Regions from separate parts of the Arthrobacter sp. 4R501 genome, predicted to be linked through region 1. Evidence: predicted binding sites of a transcription regulator. Region 1 holds the regulator's gene; each other region holds the start of a gene.

Region 1 (7,898 bases):
GCAAACCCGGACTCGGTCACCCCGGCATCCCTTCAGGTCCTGGCCGATGCCGGCTTCACCCGGGTTTCCTTCGGCATGCAGTCTGCCGTTCCCCATGTCCTGAAGGTCCTGGACCGCACGCACACGCCCAGCCGCGTGCCGCAGGTGGTGCAGTGGGCGCGCGATGCCGGACTGGCCGTGAGCCTGGACCTGATCTACGGGACACCGGGGGAGTCCCTGGAGGACTGGCGGTTCTCCCTGGAGACGGCCCTCTCCTACCAGCCTGACCACATCAGTGCCTACGCGCTGATCGTGGAAGACGGCACCAAGCTGGCAGCCCAGATCCGCCGTGGTGAAGTCCCGGGAATCGACGACGACGACCACGCCGACAAATACGAACTCGCCGACCAGCTGATCGGCGCTGCAGGCCTCAGCTGGTACGAGGTCAGCAACTGGTCCCGGACGCCGGAGCAGGCATGCCGGCACAACCTCGCGTACTGGCGCGGGGACGACTGGTGGGGCATCGGGCCTGGTGCACATTCACACGTGGGCGGGGTGCGGTGGTGGAACGTCAAGCACCCCACGGCCTACGCCGGACGGCTCGCTCAGGGCCTGTCACCGGCGGCCGGGCGGGAAACGCTCGACGCCGAAACCCGCGACGTGGAGCGCGTGATGCTTGAGGCCCGGCTCGTGTCGGGACTGGCCACGTCAACGCTGGGCGAGCACGGCCGTCACGCCGTGGCCGGGCTCATTGCCGACGGCCTGGTGGAGCCGCCGGCTGCCTTCCACGGCACGCTGGTATTAACCCTGAAGGGCCGCCTGCTGGCCGACGCCGTGGTCCGCAGGATCCTGCCGGACTGAACCGCGGGTGGTGACTACTTGATCCAGCGCAGGTTGTACTGGTAACGGTGGGGCTGGCCCTTGTTGACATGGATACCTGCGGCCACGGAGAAGCAGGTCAGGGCAATCCAGATCAGGGTGGCGATGACGGCGAAGATGTTTCCGATCACCGGAATGAACACCAGGAGATTGGCCACCAGCGCCGCAATGGTGGGCGGCAGGCTGAAGTTCAGCGCTTCCTTGGATTCCTGGGCGGTGAACGGCCCGCGCTCACGGAAAATCAGGTAGATCAGCAGTGACGGAACACAGCCGAGGATCCCGCCGAAGTGTGCCAGTGTGGCCCACTGGCGGTCTTCGCTGGCCGTCAGGGGCAGCGCATTAGCCGGAACGCCCTGGTACTCGGAACGGCCCTGGCCGCCGTGGTCGTCCCGGTGCTCGCGTGCGTTTTGTGCCACGGTTTTCTTCCTTCGAAAGTGCAATGGTGCTGGGTTGGAGAATGCCGGACTGATGCAACTGCAGCCTCCGCAGTACCAAGAATACTGGTTCAGCCACCAAATGCTGCCGCCAGGAGCCGGATCCGGTGTCAGGGCACCGTCAGGAAGTCGATGACTTCCTCCACTCTCCCGAGGAATGATGCTTCCAGGTCCGCGTAACTGCGGACAGCGCCCAGTAGCTTTTGCCAGCCAAGCCCGATGTCTTCCTTGGTGGAGTGCGGCCAGCCGAACGCTGCCAGGATTCCGGTCTTCCAGTCCTGCCCGCGCGGCACCACCGGCCATTGTTCGATGCCCAGTACAGCGGGCCGGATTGCCTGCCACACGTCAACGTAAGGGTGCCCGACGATCAGGACATTCCCCACCGCGCCGGGGGAGGCCATCACGGCAGCCGCAATGCGCCACTCCTTCGAGTCCGGCACCAGGTGGTCCACCAGGACCCCCAGCCGCCGCCCCGGCCCGGGGCCGAATGCGGCTACCGCCCCCGCCAGGTCATCAATGCCATGCAAAGGCTCGACGACGATGCCCTCTACGCGGAGATCGTCACCCCAGACTTTTTCCACGAGTTCGGCATCGTGTTTTCCCTCCACCCAGATCCTGCTGGCTTTGGCGACCTGGGCACGCTGGCCGGCCACGCGGACCGAGCCGGACGCCGTCCGGCCGGCGGCCACGGGGGCGGCCTGCCTGGGCGCCGGGGGAACGAGCCGGATGGGCTGCCCCTCCAGGAGGAATCCGAAGCCCAGCCGGAAGGACCGGGACTTGCCGCGCCGGTCTTCGAGGGCCACTACATGCATGCCACCGGACTTCTCCACCCGGGTCACCGCTCCCACCCAGCCTGACTGGGCGTCTTCGAGAACCATGCCACGTTCCACGGGGACCTCAGGGAGTTCGCTTCTCACGGGCGCGGTGATCTCCTGCGGACCCCAGTTCTGGTACTGCATGGATTGATTCCGCCTTGCCGCTAGATCCTGGCCCGGAATTTCGCCCGGAGCGGTACCAATGCTAACAACGGGGTGACTCATATTAGACTGTTAGCACTTAGGCATGTCGAGTGCTAACCCTGCAGTGACCACGGATGGAGGTGGAGTATGAGCGAGCCGCGCAAACTCGAAGTACTGCGCGCCATCGTGGAGGACTATGTGCACTCCCGCGAGCCAGTAGGTTCAAAAGCGCTCGTGGAACGCCACCACCTCGGCGTGTCCAGTGCCACCATCCGCAACGACATGGCGGCCTTGGAAGACGACGGTCTGATCACGGCCCCGCACACCAGCGCGGGACGGATCCCCACAGACAAAGGCTATCGGCTGTTTGTGGACCAGATTTCAGCGGTGAAGCCACTTTCCCACGCGGAACGGCGTGCCATCCAGTCGCTGCTGGAGGGCGCCGACGATCTGGACGACGTCCTGGACAGGACCGTCAGGATGCTGTCGCAGCTGACCAACCAGGTCGCCGTGGTGCAGTATCCGCATCTGAGCCGCGCCACCATCCGCCACATCGAATTCGTCCTGCTCGCGCCCCGGCAGGTCCTGGTGGTCCTCATCGCCACCACCGGCAAGGTCGAACAGCGCGTGATCGACATCGGCCAGGACCTCGGCGACGACGCCATCGCCGCGCTGCGGACACACTTCCTCGGATCACTCGCGGGCATCTCGCTGAGCCGGCTGACCCCCTCGCTGCCCGGAGTCGTTTCGTCCGTCAGCCCGGGCCAGCGCGCGGCGGCCCAGGCCCTGGCCCACGGGCTGGAAACGCTCGCCCACAGCAGCCGTGAGGAACGCATGGTCATGGCCGGAACGGCGAACCTCGCCCGCTCCAATGTGGATTTTCCGCTCAGTATCGGACCGGTCCTGGAAGCGCTCGAGGAGCAGGTTGTCCTGCTGCGCCTCCTGAGCGACATGGCGCAGGATCCGAGGGGCGTGGCAGTCAGCATCGGGCGTGAAAACCCGTACGACGGACTAGCGGAAGCCTCCGTGGTGGCCACGGGCTACGGACCAGACAGCACTGCCAAGATCGGTGTGCTCGGCCCCACCCGGATGGACTACCCCACCACCATGGCCGCCGTCAGGGCAGTAGCCCGTTACCTTTCAAGAATTCTGGGTCCGTAACAGCATCACGGTCCAGGCACGAAGAGCAGTGCCGGCAGCCCGCCTGCCGTCAGTACAACAAGGAAGAGATACGAACTTTGAGCAGCCACTACGACGTCCTCGGAGTCTCGCCGGAAGCCACCGGGGAAGAGATCAAGAAGGCCTACCGCAAGCTGGCCCGCACTCTCCACCCGGACGTAAACCCCGGGGACGATGCATCGGACCGCTTCAAGGCCGTGACCCATGCCTACGAGGTACTTTCGGACCCGCAAAAGCGCCGGATCTATGACACCACCGGCAATGAGAACGGCACCGACAACGGGTTCGGCGGCGGTGGATACTCCGGCCAGGGCTTCGCGTTCCAGGACATCTTCGACACGTTCTTCGGGGCCGGCGGCACCTCCGGCCCCGCTTCCCGGGTCCGCCGCGGCCAGGACGCGCTGATCAGTGTACGGATCGAACTCCGCGATGCCGTGTTCGGCGTCAACCGGAAACTCGAAGTGGACACAGCCGTCACCTGCCCCACCTGCAACGGGTCATGCTGCCGCGACGGCAGCCACCCTGTGCGCTGCGATATCTGCGGCGGCAGCGGCCAGGTCCAGCGCGCGGTTCGCTCCATCCTGGGCCAGGTCATGACGGCGGCCCCGTGTGGCAGTTGCGAAGGCTTCGGGACGGTCATCAAGGACCCCTGCAACGAATGCAGCGGCCAGGGCCGCATCCGCAGCCGGCGGTCGCTCACCATCAAGGTGCCGGCCGGTGTTGCCACTGGCACCCGGATCCAGCTCTCCGGGCAGGGCGAAGCAGGCCCGGCCGGCGGACCGTCCGGGGACCTGTACGTGGAACTCCGGGTCAACAACGACGCCACGTACGCACGCGACGGTGACGACCTGCACGCAACGCTGCACATCCCGATGACTGCCGCCGCCCTAGGCACCGAGCTGTCACTGGAAACCTTTGACGGGCTGCAGGAAATCGACGTCAAGGCAGGGACGCAGTCAGGGGAGATCATCACGCTCCGTGGACTCGGCGTGACGCACCTGCGCGGCTACGGCCGCGGGGATCTGATGGTCCATCTGCAGGTGGAGACGCCGGCCAAGCTGGATGCCGCGCAGGAGGATCTCTTGCGGCAGCTGGCGAAGCTGCGGGGCGAGCAGTTCACGGAAGGCAAACTGGCTGCCAGCGGCGGCGTCTTTGCCAAGCTGCGGGACCGGTTCGGTAACCTGTAGCGGTGAGCAATCCCGTTTTCTTCAGCGGTGCCGGGTCGCTGGACGGTCTGGTGCCCGGTGCCCGTTTTGTCCTTCAAGGGCCGGAGGCACGCCACGCCGTGACCGTAAAACGGCTATCTCCCGGAGAGGCGGTGGACATTGCCGATGGCGCCGGAAGGCGGCTGACGGGAACTGTTGTCTCGGCGTCGCCCGCGGAGCTCACCGTGGAATGCTCCGCCCTCGTTGTGGAGGACCGGCCCGACATCCGGCTTGTGCTGGTGCAGGCCCTGGCCAAGGGGGACCGCGATGAACTGGCCGTGGAAACGGCAACCGAACTCGGGATTGATGCCGTAGTTCCCTGGCAGTCCGAGCGATCAATTGTCCGCTGGAAGGGTGAGCGCGCGGCCAAGGCCCACGCAAAATGGCAGTCCGTGGTCATTGCCGCCGCCAAGCAGGCACGCCGCGCCTGGATCCCCGAGGTGCGCGCCGCCGTCGAAACGCCAGGCCTTGCGGCGGCCGTGGCGGCAGCGGATCTGGCCGTAATCCTGCACGAAGACGCGGTCCGGCCGCTCCGGTCTGTCCTGGAATCATGGCAGGGCACCCAGGCTGACGCCGGACCCCTGGAAATTCTGCTCATCGTTGGTCCGGAGGGCGGAATCAGTCCCCGCGAAGTCACCCGGCTTTGCGACGCCGGCGCCGTGACGGCGCTCTTGGGACACCACGTCCTGAGGTCATCCACGGCCGGACCGGCAGCGGTTGTTCTGGCGAGTGATGTACTGGGACGCTGGACAGCACCGGTATCCTGAGGCCGACTGCTGCGCGGGCTGTTACCGGACGTTGAAGTTCCGCGTATCCACATTCAGCTCCTGGCTGGTGCCGGCCGCATCCACCTGCGAAACGCGGAGCTCGTAACTCCCCGAGGACAGGCTAAGGGCAAGCGTAAAGACTCCGGACTGGGCGGCTTCGGCAGCTGCAGTGGTCTCCCCGGTCAGGTAGGGCGCCTTGTTCCCGTTCGCTTCGGCCCGCAGGATCTGCCAGCGGAGTTTACCGCCCGGAACCGTGCTGCGGCCGGTGATCTTGACGCTTCCGCCGGCCAAATCAGTCCCTTCCTGCGGATCGATGATCCACACGGGCGCCACCATTCCGGCAGCTCGGGACATGGGGTCGCCAAGCTGGACGTGGTCGAAGGCAACATAATCGGTGTGGCTATCCACCAGGATCCTGACCTGGATCTGCTGGCCGGAATCGATCAGGCCGGAACTCGCGGCCGCTGCCGTAGCGGTAAAGACCAGCTGCTGAATGGCGCGGCCGGCCATGTCGGCGTCGAGATTGCTGTTAAAGGCATCCTCCGAGACGTCGACGGTAATGACGTTCTTGCCGGAGATGGACGAGGCGAGTTTCTCGGGATCCTGCCAGGGCGTGAAGAAATCCGGGTCCAGCGGCTTCTCGGACATCATGGCCCGCAGGGCGCGGGTCACTGGATTCTCCTGCTCCGGCACGTCCCGGAACTCCCGGTATAGGAACACGTTGCTGTTGCTTCGGCCAATCCAGTAGACCGGGGCCTTATTCGAGGACTGTGTAGTTTCAAGGGGCGCGCTGGTGGAAGGTGCCCCGGGGGAGCCGGTGGCGGCAGCACTGGAGTTTGCCGTCAGGTTGGGCTCAGGGCTGGGGTCCGCGATACAACCGGTGAGAAGGAGGAATGCTGGCAGCAGGCCCAGGAGACGTTGCGGACGAAAACGCGGCGCGACGCGCCTGGCACTGAGGGGGGTCGCTGTTTCCGGCACTCTCGTGGCCTGTCCTTTCCGGCTGTGAAATGGCGAGGCCTGGGCCCCGTGAGCCGGTCCCCGGACGGCTGTGATTTCCAGCATCGCATAGCCAGCTCCGCCAAAAGGACCGAATCCGGGCTGCCGGCCCAACTGCAACGGGAACGATATGAGCCCGAGATGAAGTTGATACCTAATGACGCCACCCGTCCCGCAGTATGCCGGTGACGGGCACCCTCGCCGGGGACCGCCTGACGCCGCCGGGAGGTGCCTCCTGGCGTAAGATGGAAGGACTCCGCTGGCTCCTGCATGCTCGGCAACAGCCCCCCACGCAGCAGCTGGCGCACTTAATTTTTCGAACTGGAGGGGACCACGGGCCTGCGGGCCAGCACCATGACTGAATCAGCGAACGGAAAGCGCCGGCTCAATACTGACCGCGCCGCCGGAGAATTCCCCCATTCACTTCCCGGTGTCCGGACGGAGGTGGTTCTCTTTGACAACTCCGATCAGATGGTCCAATCGCTCGGCAGCCATGACGAGGCCCTGCGCTACATCGAAGAGCAGTTCCCGTCCGTTAACTTCCACGTCCGTGGAAACGAACTGTCCATGAGCGGCCCTGCCAACGAAGTTCCCCGCATCATGCGGCTGCTGCATGAAGTTCGCGGTCTCGTGGCCCGTGGCACAGTCATCAGCCCCGCGGTGTTGCAGCAGCTCGTCTCGTTGCTCCGCAGCCAGTCATTGCAGAACCCTGTGGACGTCCTCACCCATGACATCCTCTCCAGCCGGGGGAAGACCATTCGCCCCAAGACCCTGAACCAGAAGAACTACGTGGACGCGATTGACGCGAACACGGTGATCTTCGGGATTGGCCCTGCAGGTACGGGCAAGACGTACCTCGCCATGGCCAAGGCTGTCCAGGCGCTGCAGCAGAAGGAAGTCAGCCGTATTATCCTGACCAGGCCCGCCGTCGAGGCCGGCGAACGGCTGGGATTCCTGCCGGGCACCCTGAGCGACAAGATCGACCCCTACCTGCGCCCGCTGTACGACGCGCTGCACGACATGATGGACCCCGAGGCCATCCCGCGCCTGATGGCCGCCGGGACCATCGAAGTCGCGCCGCTGGCTTACATGCGGGGGCGCACGCTTAACGACGCCTTCATCATCCTGGACGAAGCGCAGAACACCACACCGGCACAGATGAAGATGTTTCTTACGCGTTTGGGCTTCGGGTCCAAAATGGTGGTTACCGGAGACGTCACCCAGGTGGACCTTCCCTTCGACACACGCTCAGGTCTGCGGATCGTGGAGGAGATCCTGCAGGGAATCGAGGACGTGAACTTCACCGTCCTGGACTCCACTGACGTGGTCCGCCACCGTCTTGTGGGTGACATCGTGCGTGCCTACAGTCTCTGGGACGATCTCCAGCGGAACAAAGTGAACCACTCGGTGAGCCGGGAAAAGCGGGGGGAAAACGCGTGAGCATTGAGGTCAACAACGAGTCCGGCATCCAGGTTGATGAAGCGGAGCTCGTGGCTCTGT
Region 2 (7,898 bases), on a different contig from region 1:
ACCTGCTGGCCCGCGCACGCTGGGCGCGGCGGTACTTAAGCGCCACGGTACGCCCGGTGGAGAAGCGGCACAAGCTACGGATGCAGCAGCGCGCGCAGCGTCTGAATGGTGTCGGACTCCGCCGCCGTCTTGTCGTCGCGGTAGCGCTTGACGCGTGCGAACCGCAGCGCGATTCCGCCCGGATAGCGCGGGGAACGCTGTACGCCGTCGATCGCGATCTCCACCACGGTGACGGGCTCGACCCAGACGGTGCCCGCCGTTCTCCGCACCTCCAGCTCCTGGAACCTCTCGGTCTGCCAGCGCAGCAGCACATCGGTAATGCCTTTGAAAGTCTTGCCCACCATCACGTAGCCGCCGGGTTCGCCGAACTCGCCGGCCGGGTCGAGGGCTCCCAGGTGCAGGTTCGACAGGAACCCGGTCCGCCGTCCTGACCCCCACTCGCACGCGAGCACCACCAGGTCGTAGGTGAGCACCGGCTTTACCTTGATCCAGTTGGAACCACGCCGGCCGGCCGCGTAGGCCGATCCGACCGCCTTCACCACCACACCCTCATGGCCCGCGGCCAGCGCATCGCGCGAGACCCGCTCAGCAACGGCCGCATCCGCCGTGATCTCCCCCGGTATCCGGTACTCGGGGGCGATCCGCTCGAGCACGCCGATGCGCGTCGCCAGCGGTTCGTCGAGCAGGTCGCGCCCGTCGATGTGCAGCACGTCGAAGAACCAGGGATGCAGCACGGTAGCGCGCGCCGCATCCGCCCCGAACCGCGACATGGTCTCCTGGAACGGTCTCGGCCCGCCGTCCTCGTCGAGGGCGAGGGTCTCGCCGTCGAGGATCACATCGCGCACCGGCAGCCCTCGCACAACTTCCACCACCTTGGGCAACCGGTGGGTCACCTCGGCCAGGGTGCGGGTGTAGATGCGCACATCGTTGCCGACGCGGTGCACCTGGATGCGCGCGCCGTCGAGCTTGTATTCCACGGATGCCTCCCCCGTGGCCTCCAGCGCCGCGCTGGCACTGGCCGCGGTCGCGGCGAGCATGGGCTGCACGGGACGGCCGACGACGAGGCCGACAGCGTCAAGCTCGGCCGCCGTTCCCGTGATCGCAAGCAGGGCGGTCCCGCCGAGATCGCCGGAGAGCATCGCCGCGCGGCGTACGGCGTCGACGGGCCGATCTGCGGCGCGGGCAACGGCATCCGTCAGCACCCCCTCAAGCGCACCGGTACGCAGTTCACCGAGCAGCACGCCGGCGATGAAAGCCTGCTCGCGCTCGGTGGCTGCCGCCGTGAGCAACCGGAGGGTCGCGGCGCGCTCCGCGGCTGATCCTGCGCCTGCGGTGACGAGCAGCCGATCCAGCGCAGCGTCGAGGTCGGCGACAGTCAGGCTCGGTTCGGCGGCCGGCTCCCCGATGGCTGCTGTCATACCGCGCCAGCCGATCCCAACACGGCCCTGTCGCGGCCTGGCGATGAGCAAGCCGACGGCGGCCGCGATGTCCACGGGCTCGAGCCGGCGCAGCAGATCGGCCAGTGCGTCGATCTTCGCGAGTCGGGAGCGGGTCGACGCGACGGCATCCGTGGTCTTCACGAGCTCGTCTAGCAGCATGGCATCAGTCTGCCACGCCGCCGACGCCGGACGCGTAGGCGGGAAAACCTGGCCACGAATGGTTTGTGGCACAAAAAACCGGCCCAGCCGAAGCTGGACCGGTTCCTTGCGGCTGGGCCCACGCCGGCGAGGGACCCAAGTCGAGCGAAGCGAGACTTGGGAGCCGGTGGGGACTAGTGGCTGTGGCCTGCGTGCTCGTCGTCGTGTGCGGGCTTCTCCACTACGAGGGTCTCGGTGGTGAGAACCAGCGCAGCGATGGATGCCGCGTTGCGCAGGGCTGCACGGGTGACCTTGACCGGGTCGATGACACCGGCGGCGATCAGGTCCTCGTACTCGCCCGTCTTGGCGTTGAAGCCGTTGTTGGTTTCGAGCTCGGCAACCTTGGCGGTGACAACGTAGCCGTCGAATCCGGCGTTCTGGGCGATCCAGCGAAGCGGCTGGACCAGCGCGCGGCGGACGATGCCCACAGCAGCGGCGGCGTCGCCTTCGAGTGCCTTGACTGCAGGGTCCTCGTCGAGGGCCTTCAGTGCGTGGATCAGCGCGGAACCGCCACCGGCCACGATGCCCTCTTCGAGGGCGGCGCGGGTGGAGGACACCGCATCTTCGATGCGGTGCTTCTTTTCCTTCAGCTCAACTTCGGTGGCTGCGCCAACCTTGATGACACCGATGCCGCCGGCCAGCTTGGCCAGGCGCTCCTGGAGCTTTTCGCGGTCCCAGTCGGAGTCGGTGCGGGTCAGCTCGGCGCGCAGCTGGGAAACCCGGGCTGCGACGTCTTCTGCGGAACCGGCGCCGTCAACGATGGTGGTGTTGTCCTTGGTGACCGTGATGCGGCGGGCGGTACCCAGCACCTCAAGGCCAACCGAATCCAGGCTGAGGCCCAGTTCCGCGGAGATGACCTGCGCACCGGTGAGGGTGGCGATGTCCTGCAGCATGGCTTTGCGGCGGTCGCCGAAGCCCGGAGCCTTGACGGCAACAACGTTCAGCGTGCCGCGGATGCGGTTGACGATCAGCGTGGACAGGGCCTCGCCCTCAACGTCTTCGGCAATGATGAAGAGCGGCTTGGAGCTCTGCAGCGCCTTCTCCAGCAGCGGCAGGAAGTCCTGTACGGAGGAGATCTTGCCCTGGTTGATCAGGATAAGGGCGTCTTCGAGGACGGCTTCCTGGCGTTCGGAGTCGGTCACGAAGTACGGGGACAGGTAGCCCTTGTCGAACTGCATGCCTTCGGTGAGGACCAGCTCGGTCTGCGTGGTGGAGGACTCCTCGATGGTGATCACACCATCCTTGCCGACCTTGCCGAATGCCTCGGCGAGGAGCTCGCCGATTTCGTCGCTCTGGGCCGAGATTGCTGCCACGCTGGCAACCTGCGTGCCTTCAACCGGGCGTGCGTTCTCGAGCAGGCGGGCTGCAATGGCTTCTACGGAAACCTCGATGCCGCGCTTGATCTGGCCCGGAGCGGCGCCAGCCGCAACGTTGCGCAGGCCTTCCTTGACCAGGGCCTGGGCGAGCACCGTGGCCGTGGTGGTGCCGTCGCCGGCAACATCGTTGGTCTTCGTGGCGACTTCCTTGGCCAGCTGCGCGCCAAGGTTCTCGTAGGGGTCATCAAGCTCAATTTCGCGGGCGATGGTGACGCCGTCATTGGTGATGGTGGGTGCCCCCCACTTTTTGTCGAGGACGACGTTGCGGCCGCGGGGGCCGAGCGTCACCTTGACAGTGTTGGCGAGCTTATCGATGCCGGCTTCAAGCGACCGGCGTGCAGCGTCGTTAAACGCAAGCTGCTTTGCCATGGTTGTGTCCTTTCAAAGACAGAACCCCGCACTGTTGTTCAGTCAGGGACGGAACAGCAGCACGGGGATCCAAAGAGTTACTTTACGACGATCGCCAGAACGTCGCGGGCGGAGAGCACGAGGTACTCGGTGCCACCGGTCTTGACTTCAGTTCCGCCGTACTTGGAGTAGATAACAACGTCGCCAACGGCAACATCGATCGGAACGCGGTTGCCGTTGTCGTCAAAGCGGCCGGGGCCTACTGCAACAACTTCGCCTTCCTGCGGCTTCTCCTGTGCGGAGTCCGGGATAACCAGGCCGGAAGCCGTGGTCTGCTCGGCTTCGAGCGGGCGGACAACAATACGATCCTCAAGAGGCTTAATAGAGACCGACACTCGGACCTCTCCTTCTACGTCAGCAAATTCATGGACAGTTGAGCTGCTTCGCCGTGGCTGGCAAACCGTCGTCGCGGTGCCGGCAGCAGCCTGGCTGGCAGCTCTTCATGTGTTAGCACCCTCCTAGGGAGAGTGCTAATGATGACTCTATGTATTGGTTAGCACTCGGTCAAGGCGAGTGCCAGAATTATGTCGCCGGCGAACAGCTGTCACCGGCCGGTGAGGTCCTCGAGATCGACGTCCTCGTCGCCGTCGTCCCCTTCCTCAACGGTGCCCCGCCGCAGGTACAGCACCACGGCGCCGCCCACGGCAGCCAGCAGCGAGACCACCAGCAGGATGATGCCGCCTATGCGCGCCCCGGCGTAGAGGCTGCGGATCTCTTGGGCCTCGTCCGTGGCGTCCTGGATGTTCTTGCCGCCCACGGAGTAGACGGTGGCGTTGAACGTGTCCAGGAAGAGGATGATTACCAGCAGCGCGATGCAGACCACGGCCACTGCGGATCCTGCAATCAGCGCGGGGCGGGCAAACTTCACCAGGTCCGGCTTTCTTGCTTGGGGTAGTCCGGACGGCTGGGTGCCTGCGCTGTCTTCCATGCCTTCAACCCTAGCGGGAACTGGCCGCCGGGCTACCTCCACTAGGCTTGAACCCATGGCTCAAGCACCGCAGGACCAGATCGCCCCACTGCTCACGAGTGAAGGCTGGGAGCTCCTGGCGTCCCTGGGCCCGTACCGCGAGGACAAGTCCTTCGAGCTCAACGCGGCTCTCCGCAAGGCCGGGCACTCCCCCGCACTGGTCTCCGCCGTCCTCACCCAGTCCCGGCTGCGCACTAAAGCCGAGCTGAAGTTCGGCGAGTTCGCCCGGAGCATGCTCTTCACGCAGGCCGGGCTGGAACAGGCCACGCGTCTCATGGTTGCCGCCAGGCATGCCGAGCGCTTTGCGCAGGCCGGTATCCGCCACGTGGCCGACCTCGGCTGCGGCCTTGCCGCGGACTCCCTGGCCCTGGCTTCGATGGACATCACGGTCACGGCCGTGGAAATGGACGAAACCACGGCCGCCTGCGCTACGGTCAACCTGATCCCCTTCCCCAACGCCACCGTAGTGCACTCGGACGCCACCACCGTCCCGTTGGACGGGGTCGACGGCGTCTGGCTGGATCCCGCACGCCGTGTCACTTCCACCTCGGGTACCAAACGGATCTGGGATCCTGAGGCGTTTTCGCCGCCGCTGTCCTTTGTGGAATCGCTCGCCGCCACCGGGCGCGCCGTTGGCGTCAAAATGGGCCCCGGCATGCCGCACGAGTCAGTTCCCGCCGGCTGCGAGGCGCAGTGGGTATCGGTGGGCGGCGACGTCACCGAGGTGGCCCTGTGGTTCAACTCCGTGCGCCGGCCCGGAATCCGCCGCGCGGCGCTGCTGCTCGGCCCGCAGGGTGCCGCCGAGCTGACCAGCGCTGAAGATTTCGACGGCGGTCCCGCCGCGCCGGTGGGTCCGGCAGCGGGCTACCTGTATGAGCCCGATGGCGCGGTGATCCGCGCCGGCCTGGTGGCCGACGTCGCGCTTCAACTGGGCGGGCACCTGCTGGACGAGCACATCGCCTACATCTGCGCCCCGGAGCTGGTGGACACGCCGTTCGCCCGCGCCTACAAGGTCCTGGAAGTGATGCCGTACAACGTCAAGGCGCTCAAGGCCTGGGTTAAGGAAAACGGCATCACGGTGCTGGACATCAAGAAGCGCGGCACCTCGGTAACCCCGGAGGAACTGCGCAAGCAGCTGTTCGCCGGAAGCAAGGTGGCCGGGAAGAAGGCAGGACAAAAAACAGCCACCCTGGTCCTGACCCGCATTGGGGAGGACCGGGTGGCCATCTCGGTGGAGCCTGCCTAAGGCAGCGAACCGTCCTGAGACCCGGCCTTACTGGGCGCGCATGAAGTCCTCGGCGGCCCGGACCTGCTCGTCGGTGGGCCGGACACCGGTGTAGAGCACAAACTGCTCGAGCGCCTGGATGGTGGCCACCTCGGCGCCCGTGATCACCTGTTTCCCGGCGGCGCGGGCCGCCTTGATCAGCGGCGTCTCCGCGGGCAGCGCCACGACGTCGAACACAACTTTGGCTGCCGCGATGGCATCTTCAGGGAAAGACAGCGAGGCCACTTCCGGGCCGCCTGCCATACCGATGGGGGTGACGTTGATGATCAGGTCCGCCGTGCCGCCGTCGAGCGTTGCCCGCCACTGGAACCCGTAATGCTCTGCGAGCGCCCGGCCGGTGTCTTCGTTCCGGGCGATGACGGTGACGTCCGTGAAGCCGGCGTCCCGCAGGGCCGCGACGGTGGCCTTGGCCATGCCGCCGGCGCCCTGGACCAGCACCGAGTAGTCCGTGGGCACGGCGTTGCTTTTGAGCAGCTGTTCGATCGCGGTGTAGTCCGTGTTGTAGGCCTTGAGATGCCCGTCGGTGTTCACGATCGTGTTGACCGAATCGATGGCCTTGGCGGAAGGATCCAGCTCATCCACGAGGGCCATCACGTCCTCCTTGTACGGCATGGACACAGCGCAGCCGCGGATTCCAAGGCCCCTGACGCCGGCGATCGCCTGGGCCAGGTCGGTGGGGGCGAAGGCCTTGTAGATCCAGTTCAGGTCCAGCTGGTCGTAGAGGTGGTTGTGGAACCGCGTCCCGTTGTTGCTGGGCCGGGCCGACAGCGAAATACACAGGGTCATGTCTTTATTCAGAATGGGCACCTGTCCATTAAACGCGTTCACCCCAACTGGGTCGCAGTAGATGTCGTTATGGGCGCTCAAAACGACATCTACTGCGACCCAGTTGGGGTGGGTGCGTTCGGTTACGGGCAGCCCGTCCCGGCTGGATAGCTTCCGACGGCGGCGGGTAGCTTCCCCGGGGCTGTCGCCTTGCCTGCCAGCACGGCAACGAGGGCGTCAAAAGCGCCAGGCGTGCGGCCGTAGAGCGCAATCTTCACCGGGGCAGTGGAATCCTGCAGCGGCCACGGCGCATCCAGTGCCACGGCGATGTCGCCCCCAACCGGCCGACCGGCGTAACCGATGAGGCTGACTAGGGGGCCCGTCCCGGTGCCGAGCCCTGCCTTCGCTGCGGCAGCCTCAAACCGCGCCCGGTCCTGCGCTGATCCGCCCGCAATCCGGATGCTTCCCTCAACGATTGGCGCGCCGCAGTGTCCGGACAGCACCGTGACGGCGGCCGCGGAGACCCGCGCCGAGATGTCGGCGCCGCTGCCGGGGGCTGCGCTGGCGGGGGCCGACCCGGCAGGCGGCGACGTGACGCGGCCGCGCCAGGTCATCATGGTGGCCACGCGGACAGCTGCTTCGTCCAGGCGGGCCGCCGGCAGTGTTCCGGCCGCGACAGCGCTAACGATGGCTGCGTGGGCCTGCCCCACGTCCGTGGGCATCAGGAGCAGGTCCGCGCCCGCGGCGAGCGCCGCCGTTGCTGCGGAGCCGCCCGGGTATTGCTGCTGGACTGCGCCCATGTTGAGGGCATCGGTCACCGCCACACCCTTGAAGCCCATGCCGCGCAGCGCAGCATAGGTGGGGCCGGACAACGACGCCGGGACGCCGGGTTCCAGGGCCGGTACGGCGATGTGCCCGGTCATGACCATGGGCATACCCGTGGCGATGGCCGCCCGGAACGGCTTCCAGTCCCGGGCTTCGAGTTCCGCGATGCCCGCGGGCTGCACCGGGAGGTCCTGGTGCGAATCAACGGTGACGGAGCCGTGGCCGGGGAAATGCTTGACGGCGGGCAGGACGCCGGCCTCCTGCATGCCCTGGGAAAACGCCACCGCCAGTGCTCCCGCTGCGTCCGGGTTGCCGGACATTGACCGGGCACCGATGGTGGGATCTGCTGGGCCGATGGTCACGTCCGCATCGGGGGCGAAGTCCACGGTGAAGCCCAGCGACGCGATCTCCGCGGCCAGGGCGCGGCCGGCGTCCTTGGCGAGTGGCGCATTGCCGGCGGCCCCGTAGCTCAGGGCCGTTGGCCATTCGGTCAGGGGCGCACCCAGCCGCGCCACGATCCCGCCCTCCTGGTCCACGCCGATGAGCCCGGGCCAGGGCCTGCCGTCGGCCTTGGCGGCCTGGGCCAGCCGGGCGTTGACAGCAGTCATGGCAGCCGGATCCGCCTGACCACGCGC
Region 3 (7,898 bases), on a different contig from region 1:
CGGAGCCGCCATCTGTTGCCGTCCAAGACCCACAGTGAGCTATGGAGAGCCGTGCCTGAGCGCGAGTAGCTTCGGCACGTCAGCAGGATCGCGCTGGTGCCGATGCGGTCCGCACCCAGGATCTCCAGTTCAGTGTGCTGCCCCGGTTCCTCTTCCAATGCCATCATCGTGGCGTCCCGGGTCCATACCCTGCCCGAGGTTCCAATCTCCATAAAGTCAGGGTGCAGGAGGACGCCGGTGCGGCCGATGTCGCCACGGATGTCGGGGCCCGACAACTCGCGTTCGAGGGCCTCGACGATCGCTTCGGGGCTCATCTCGGCCCCGGCGGACTCCGACGGAATGAAGGAGTCGCTCTCCAGCTCACTGAAGAGGTCCGGCTCCTCGTAGGGGCCTTGGTTGAAAAGGTCCTGGCTGTACGAGCCCTGACCGTCGGAGCCAGCACCGCCGGCTGTGGTGGCGGCCTGAAGGCTGGCTGCAGTGGCGGCGCCGGGGCTGGTCAGTGCGGCGCCTGCCCCAGGGCTGACGGCAACCCGGCTATCAGCTGCTGGGCCAACCGCTGCCGGGGCTCCCGCGAAGCCCGGGCCTGAACGCGCTGCCACACCCTGCTGGTATGCTGTGGCGGCTGCACGCGCGCGGACATCGGCTGCCTCATTGAGGTCGTGGCCTGCGTGGCCCTTGACCCATTCGAACGTGTATTTCCGGCCGGCGATTTCCCGGTCAAGTTCCTTGAGCAGCTCAACGTTCAGGACGGGTTTGCCGTCGGCCTTCCGCCAGCCCTTGCGTTTCCAGCCCGGCATCCACTTTGTGATGGAGTTGATCACGTACTGGCTGTCGCACAGGACCCTCAGGTCCTCCTCCGGGACGTGGGCGGTGGCACGGAACAGATCCAGGACGGCCATCAACTCGCCCTGGTTGTTGGTGCCGTGCGGCCATCCCCCGGCGCGCCAGCAGTCGTCGTTCACATACCAGGCCCAACCGGCCGGGCCGGGATTTCCTAGAGCCGAACCGTCGGCCGCTGCAGTAATTGTCACCTAACCATCCTGCCAGATTTCGGTGACAGGCCACGGCCACCGGCCCGCCCCAGATGCTCTATCAGTCCTGGTTGCCAACGGGCCTTCGAAGGGACCAAGAGTGATAGAGCAACGCATAGTCCCCGGGAGGCGTTAACACCGGCGGCGGCCCCCACCGTTTGGTGAGGACCGCCGTCGTGCGTCTTACTTGGGGGAAATGGGGACTAGAAGCCGCCCATGCCGCCCATGTCGTCGCCGCCACCCATGGCCGGAGCGTTCTTCTCCGGCTTGTCGGCCACAACGGCCTCGGTGGTGAGGAACAGACCGGCAATGGAAGCCGCGTTCTGCAGGGCAGAGCGGGTTACCTTGACGGGGTCGTTGATGCCGGCAGCCAGCAGGTCGACGTATTCGCCGGTTGCTGCGTTCAGGCCGTGGCCTGCAGGCAGGCCGCGGACCTTGTCGACAACGACGCCAGGCTCGAGGCCGGCGTTGAAGGCGATCTGCTTCAGCGGGGCGTCGATGGCAACGCGGACGATGTTCGCACCCGTTGCTTCGTCACCGGTCAGGTTCAGGTTCGCGAACGCCTTGGCGCCGGCCTGGATCAGCGCAACGCCGCCACCGGCGACGATGCCTTCTTCAACAGCAGCCTTCGCGTTGCGGACAGCGTCCTCAATGCGGTGCTTGCGTTCCTTGAGCTCAACCTCGGTTGCGGCACCGGCCTTGATGACTGCAACGCCGCCGGCCAGCTTGGCCAGGCGTTCCTGCAGCTTCTCGCGGTCGTAGTCCGAATCGGAGTTTTCGATCTCGGCACGGATCTGGGAAACGCGGCCAGCGATCTGGTCGGCGTCGCCGGCACCTTCCACGATGGTGGTCTCGTCCTTGGTGACAACAACCTTGCGGGCGCGTCCCAGGAGTTCCAGTCCGGCGGTCTCCAGCTTGAGTCCGACTTCCTCGGCGATGACCTGGCCACCGGTGAGTACAGCGATGTCGGCCAGCTGGGCCTTGCGGCGGTCACCGAAGCCCGGAGCCTTGACGGCAACGGACTTGAAAGTGCCACGGATCTTGTTGACGATCAGGGTGGCCAGGGCCTCGCCCTCGATGTCCTCGGCAATGATCAGCAGCGGCTTGTTGGACTGCATGACCTTTTCCAGGACAGCAACCAGTTCCTTGACGTTGGAGATCTTGGAGTTGACGATCAGGATGTACGGGTCCTCAAGGACCGTTTCCTGGCGCTCGGTATCGGTAACGAAGTAAGCGGAGATGTAACCCTTGTCGAAGCGCATGCCTTCGGTGAGCTCGAGCTCCAGGCCGAAGGTGTTGGACTCCTCGACGGTGATGACGCCTTCTTTGCCCACCTTGTCCAGGGCTTCAGCGATCAGGGCGCCAATTTCGTCGTCACCGGCGGAGATGGAGGCAGTAGCCGCAATCTCTTCCTTGGTTTCGATTTCCTTGGCAGAGGCCAGCAGCTCAACCGTGACGGCCGCTACGGCCTTCTCGATACCGCGCTTGAGGGACAGCGGGTCAGCGCCGGCCGCGACGTTGCGCAAGCCTTCCTTGACCAGGGCCTGCGCGAGCACGGTAGCCGTGGTGGTGCCGTCGCCAGCGACGTCGTCCGTCTTCTTGGCAACTTCCTTGACCAGCTCGGCGCCGATCTTTTCGTAAGGGTCGTCCAGCTCGATCTCCTTGGCGATGGAAACACCATCGTTGGTGATCGTGGGGGCGCCCCACTTCTTTTCGAGGACGACGTTGCGTCCACGCGGGCCGAGGGTGACCTTGACGGCGTCGGCGAGGATGTTCAGGCCCCGCTCAAGACCGCGGCGTGCCTCTTCATCAAATGCAATGATCTTGGCCATAACGGCAGTAGTCCTTTCGGGACAGTCGTTAAGAATGAACCTCACTGCAGTGCCCGCGACGGACGATCCTTCACCGGCGGCCTCTGTATGCCGCGGCTGGGGATCTCACTCCAGCTAGGTATTTCTCTCGCTCCACGACCGCCGCCAAGCCTCGATGCCGGACAAACCGGACGTTGCTTTAGCAGTCGGTACGTAGGAGTGCTAACTCAATAATTAGCACTCCCTAGGTGAGAGTGCAAGCGAAAGGTCCCCCAAATCGCCCTGTCAGGGCGGCCCGTTCGCCATCGGCGATCAGCCTGCGGCCCGGCCTGCCGCCTCATGGCCGCTGAGAACTGCCCTGTTGTCTGCGCCGTAGGTGAAAACCATGTAGTTGGCCGTGGTGATGTCACCGTTGGCGTCGAAGGCAACTGGCCCCGATTCGCCGTCGTAATTAATGCCTGCCCCGGTCTTCAGGACCGCGAGGCAGTCGGTGTAGGACAGGCACGGCTTGGTGGCCGGGCCCGAGGCCTGCGCGGCGGCCTGCCCGCCTGCTGTCCCGCCGGAGACGGCGATCAGGTTGGCGGCGATGGAGCGGCCGGCATCGTCGTCAGCCTTCGCTGCCGCCAGGACCGCCAGGTTCACGGCGTCGTAGGTCTCCGCGGCGAACGAAAGGTCTTTCAGGGCAGGGTTGACCGACACAAGACGGGCTTGGAAGTCCGCAGACGGCAACAGGCCCGGCACCACTGCACGCGCGCCGTCGAGCGCCTTGGATCCAAGTCCCGAACCGTACTGGGCGAAGGCGCCGTCGCTCAGGATGATGCTCTTGCCCGAAAGGCCCGCGTTATTGAGCTCGGCGATGGCGCCCTGGGCGTCGTCCCTGGCGATCAGCACTACAGCGTCAGGAGTGGCGGCCTTGGCAGCAGCTGCGGCGTTCCCGGCGTCGCCGGGCTTGAAGGCGGTGTTTGAGACAGTTTCCAGGCCGGCGTTCTTGGCGGCGCCGGTCACCGCGGCAGCTACGTCCCTTCCGTAGCTAGAGTCCTGGTGGACCACGGCAAGGCTCTTGGCGCCGCCGTCCTTGGCCAGCTTCACCAGCACCGATGCCTGGGCAACGTCCGCCGCGGCGGTCCTGAAGTAATAGCCGCCGCTCTTGTAGCGGGACAGGCGGGCAGCGGAGTTTGCAGGCGAGACTAGCGGGACCCGGGCAGCCGAGAGGACGTCGATGGCAGCGGCGGCGTGACTCGAATCCGTGGGTCCAATGACCGCGTCAACCTTGGCTGAGGCCAGATTCCTGGCCTGGGCGCCGGCGCCATCACCGGCGCCCACCACCAGATCCACAGGCCTGCCCTTGTGGCCGCCGGCCGCATTGATTTCCTTGATTGCCAGTTGGGCCGCCGCGAGCTGCGAGTCGTTGAGGAAGGCCTGCTTCCCTGTGCTGTCCTGGATCAGCCCGATCCGCAGCGTGCCGTCACCGGATGCTTCAGCGGATTCAACGCGGGCGCCGCCGCCGGCTCCGGCACAGCCGGCCAGTGCCAGCAGGAGGGCCGCCCCTGTGATTGTGCGGACGATTGTTGAACGCAAGCTGCGGTAGATCACTGCGCGGGCCGGACGTTTTCTGCCTGCGGGCCCTTCTCGCCTTCACCGACTTCAAGCTCCACGCGCTGTCCCTCATCCAGGGCCCGGTAACCTTCGCCCTCAATGGCCGACCAGTGCACAAAGACATCGTCCCCGGAGCCGTCCACCGTAATAAAGCCGTAGCCCTTTTCGGCGTTGAACCACTTAACCGTTCCCAATGCCATGATGTTCACTCTTTTCCGTCGTGCCGTCGGTCCCCGTCGGAAGTGTGCCGCTTGTTACGGACCGAAGCCTGAAATCACTCTAGCGACAAGCCATCCGGCGGGCCGAACCACACGGCCGCTCCGGGGCCCAAAAGTTACTCAGGCGTGACCGCGAGACGCTACTGGTAGCCCGGCCCCAGGACAACAACCAACGGCACCTGGAAGTCCTGGCTCTCCACCAGAGTAGGGATGTTCAGGAGTTCGGAGAGTGCTTCGGCGTTGGCCTTCTGCGCCGGTCCTGAATAGAAGATTGCGGATGTCTGCTGCGGAGCGCCGCCCCAGTTCCCCACCTGACCCAGCGTCCAGCCATCGGCCTGGACCATAGAGCTGATGCGTCCGGCGAGCCCGGCCTTACCGGCGGCGTTGTAGATGGCCACGCCCTGGGTCTTGTCCAGCACAACCGCGGAGGGAATGTTACTGGGCGAAGCGCCGGGCTCGGCGTCAGGGCTATTAGAGGGCTTCGGGTCCGTGGAGGCTTCAGCGGTGGCCGACGGTGCCGCGCTTGCCTCGGGGGCCGCGGCCGATTCCAGGCTGGTGGAGGCATCACTGCCGGCCTGGGTGAACCCGAGCTTGGGAAGGATCAGGAAGGACACCACTCCAATGGCCAATGCCACAATCCCCACCGCGAGGATGGGCCACAGCTTGCGGCGGGCAGGCGCCGAGGCCGCACGGTGGACGCCTTGCCGTGAGGCGGACTCCGGAACCTTGTCGAATTCATCCCGAGCGTATTTGGTCATGATGGGGAGACGTCCTTGTTGATTGCTGCTGATGGCTCAGCACGAGCGTGGTCAGGCGTCGGAACCCAGGCGTCGTGCAGTGCGTGCCCGGTGACGCGACGTACGTAGTCTACGCAATCTCTTGACCAGCATGGGGTCGTGGGCCAGTGCAGCCTCGGTGTCGATGAGGGCGTTGAGCAGCTGGTAGTAGTGCGTTGCGGACAGATCGAACAGCTCCCTGATGGCCTGTTCCTTGGCCCCGGCGTACTTCCACCACTGCCGCTCGAGTGCCAGCATCTGCTGGTCGCGCTCGCTCAACGGGGAGTCACGGAGGGTAAAGTCAGCCAGCAAAGAACCGCGCTCCTCCGGCTCCGGCATATGTTCCCGAGCAGGTTCCGCCACGGCACACCCCTTCGCTGGTCTCGCTGAATCACCGGTCAAGTTACAAAATCTCCTCCCCATGCTACGGCGTGAATAACACTGTTGTCATTTGCGCCCCGGCCGGAGCGTCCGGCAACCCTGCGAGAATGGGAGCGTGTTTGAATCTGACGCGCTGTTCGAACTGACGGCGGACCCGGCGGAGGCCGTTGGCTTTGCCGAGATGGCCGCCTTGCCGCTCAGTGAGCTGATGGCTGCCGACTGGGCGGAGGCGCTGGGCCCCGTAGAGAGTGAGCTGCGCGGCGTCCTGGGCTTCCTGGCCGCCGAAGTTGCCGCGGGGCACCGGGTGCTGCCGGCGCCGTCGAACGTTCTGCGCGCCTTCCGGCAGCCGCTGGCCGGCGTGAAGGTCCTCGTAGTGGGCCAGGACCCCTACCCGACGCCGGGCCACGCGATCGGCCTGTCCTTTGCCGTTGACGGGCGGACCCGCCCCATCCCGCGGAGCCTGGCGAATATCTACCGTGAGCTGGAGTCCGACCTCGGCCTTCCGGCGCGCGTCCACGGCGACCTGTCCGCCTGGGCCAGCCAGGGGGTCCTGCTGCTTAACCGGGTCATGAGCGTCCGCGCCGGGGCAGCCGGCTCCCACCGGGGCAAAGGCTGGGAGGCCATCACGACGGCGGCAGTCACCGCGGTGGCCAGCCGGCGCACTTCCGACGGCGGGCCGTCGCCGCTGGTGGCGGTGCTGTGGGGCAAGGACGCGGAGAGCGTCCGGCCCCTCCTGCCCGGGGCGGCGGTCGTGTCCAGCGCCCACCCCAGCCCGTTGTCGGCGTCGCGCGGATTCTTCGGCTCCCGGCCCTTCAGCACCATCAACCAACTGCTGCAGGACCAGGGATGCCCTGGCGTAACCTGGGAACTCCCTCCGGTCCCTTAGCTTAGGGTTACCTTATGAGCACAGTTCCGGCTGCCACCAGCGCCACAAAGAATACACGTCCGCAGATCGATCTCACGGTCATCCGACGGGAAGAACTCTCGCCCCACATGGTCAGGATCGTGGCCGGCGGCAAGGGTTTTGCCGCCTACGTGAACAACAGCTTCGTGGACCGCTACGTCAAAATCGTCTTCCCGCAGCCCGGCGTTGACTATGCCCAGCCCCTGGACCTGTGGACCATCCGCGAAACCATGCCCCGCGAGCAGTGGCCCTTCACCCGCACCTACACGGTCCGCTGGGTGGACACCGAGGCCCAGGAACTCGCCATCGACTTTGTGATCCACGGCGACGAAGGGCTGGCCGGACCATGGGCGGCTGCCGCCAAGCCGGGGGACGCCTTCACCTTCACCGGCCCGGGCGGCGCCTATAACCCGGCGCCTGGCGCTGACTGGTATCTCTTTGCCGGCGATGAAGCAGCACTTCCTGCGATCGCCGCCGCCATCGAATCGTTGCCGGCTGAAGCGGCCGGCCTGGCGTTTATCGAGGTGGACAGCGACGCCAACATCCAGCCCCTTGCGTCCCCGGCGGGCGTTAAGGTGACCTGGCTACGCCGCCAGGGCGCGCCGGCCGGCGCCGGGGACCTCCTCGTCTCAGCGGTGGCCGACGCCGAATGGCCCACTGGCCGCGTTGACGTTTTTGCCCATGGCGAGCGCGGCTACATGAAGCGGCTGCGGGACGTGTTTTTCGTCCAGCGCGGCCTGGAACGGAGCCAGGTTTCGCTGTCCGGCTACTGGGCCCAGGGCCGCGTGGAGGACGACTTCCAGGCCGAGAAGAAACTGCCCGTGGGGAAGATCTAAGCAGGGCAAATCTGAGCAGGGAGATCTGAGCTGTACCTAGCGCCGCCGGGCGCGGCGGCGTTCGTTGCTGGCTAGGCTGCGTGTCAACGGCCGGGCCAGGGTGTCGCCGAGGACAATGCCGGCGGCTGTTCCCAGGACGATCGCGCCGGCGTTGAGCATGCCGCCAGCTCCCAGCAGGACTTCGGATTCCTCGATGGTCAGCACATACATCGAGCGGAAGATGGTCAGTCCAGGAAGCAGGATCAGGGCCGCCGGGACGGCCACCACCAGCTGGGGAGCACCCATTTTCAGCGCCACCACCCGCGCCAATAGTCCAATCACAACGGCCGCGACCGCCGGGGAGAA

Evidence for each region. The regulator HrcA, encoded in region 1, represses chaperone genes, less so after heat shock. The targets are predictions, from matches to a motif close to TTNGCACTCGNNNNNNNCGAGTGCNAA.
Region 2: a site for HrcA is predicted at 3,915-3,941, ahead of groES (co-chaperone GroES). Genes of this name have one in related genera too.
Region 3: a site for HrcA is predicted at 3,042-3,068, ahead of groL (chaperonin GroEL). Genes of this name have one in related genera too.

The regions. Positions count from the first base shown of each region.
Region 1 covers NZ_PJIW01000003.1:36,574-44,471, reverse strand. Annotated here, with positions in the region: gene hemW (radical SAM family heme chaperone HemW) at 1-840, shown strand, start outside; gene CXR02_RS03205 (DUF4870 domain-containing protein) at 855-1,274, opposite strand; gene CXR02_RS03200 (DUF3097 domain-containing protein) at 1,403-2,251, opposite strand; gene hrcA (heat-inducible transcriptional repressor HrcA) at 2,399-3,412, shown strand; gene dnaJ (molecular chaperone DnaJ) at 3,490-4,617, shown strand; gene CXR02_RS03185 (16S rRNA (uracil(1498)-N(3))-methyltransferase) at 4,620-5,402, shown strand; gene CXR02_RS03180 (GerMN domain-containing protein) at 5,424-6,275, opposite strand; gene CXR02_RS03175 (PhoH family protein) at 6,753-7,838, shown strand; gene ybeY (rRNA maturation RNase YbeY) at 7,835-7,898, shown strand, end outside.
Region 2 covers NZ_PJIW01000013.1:46,049-53,946, forward strand. Annotated here, with positions in the region: gene CXR02_RS14045 (ATP-dependent DNA ligase) at 75-1,598, opposite strand; gene groL (chaperonin GroEL) at 1,772-3,382, opposite strand; gene groES (co-chaperone GroES) at 3,460-3,756, opposite strand; gene CXR02_RS14060 (hypothetical protein) at 3,966-4,349, opposite strand; gene CXR02_RS14065 (class I SAM-dependent methyltransferase) at 4,405-5,634, shown strand; gene CXR02_RS14070 (shikimate 5-dehydrogenase) at 5,662-6,480, opposite strand; gene CXR02_RS14075 (glycoside hydrolase family 3 N-terminal domain-containing protein) at 6,582-7,898, opposite strand, start outside.
Region 3 covers NZ_PJIW01000015.1:106,885-114,782, forward strand. Annotated here, with positions in the region: gene CXR02_RS15715 (ribonuclease HI family protein) at 1-1,031, opposite strand, end outside; gene groL (chaperonin GroEL) at 1,235-2,863, opposite strand; gene CXR02_RS15725 (ABC transporter substrate-binding protein) at 3,155-4,420, opposite strand; gene CXR02_RS15730 (cold-shock protein) at 4,432-4,638, opposite strand; gene CXR02_RS15735 (LytR C-terminal domain-containing protein) at 4,797-5,414, opposite strand; gene CXR02_RS15740 (DUF3263 domain-containing protein) at 5,466-5,795, opposite strand; gene CXR02_RS15745 (uracil-DNA glycosylase) at 5,929-6,699, shown strand; gene CXR02_RS15750 (siderophore-interacting protein) at 6,714-7,553, shown strand; gene CXR02_RS15755 (threonine/serine exporter ThrE family protein) at 7,590-7,898, opposite strand, start outside.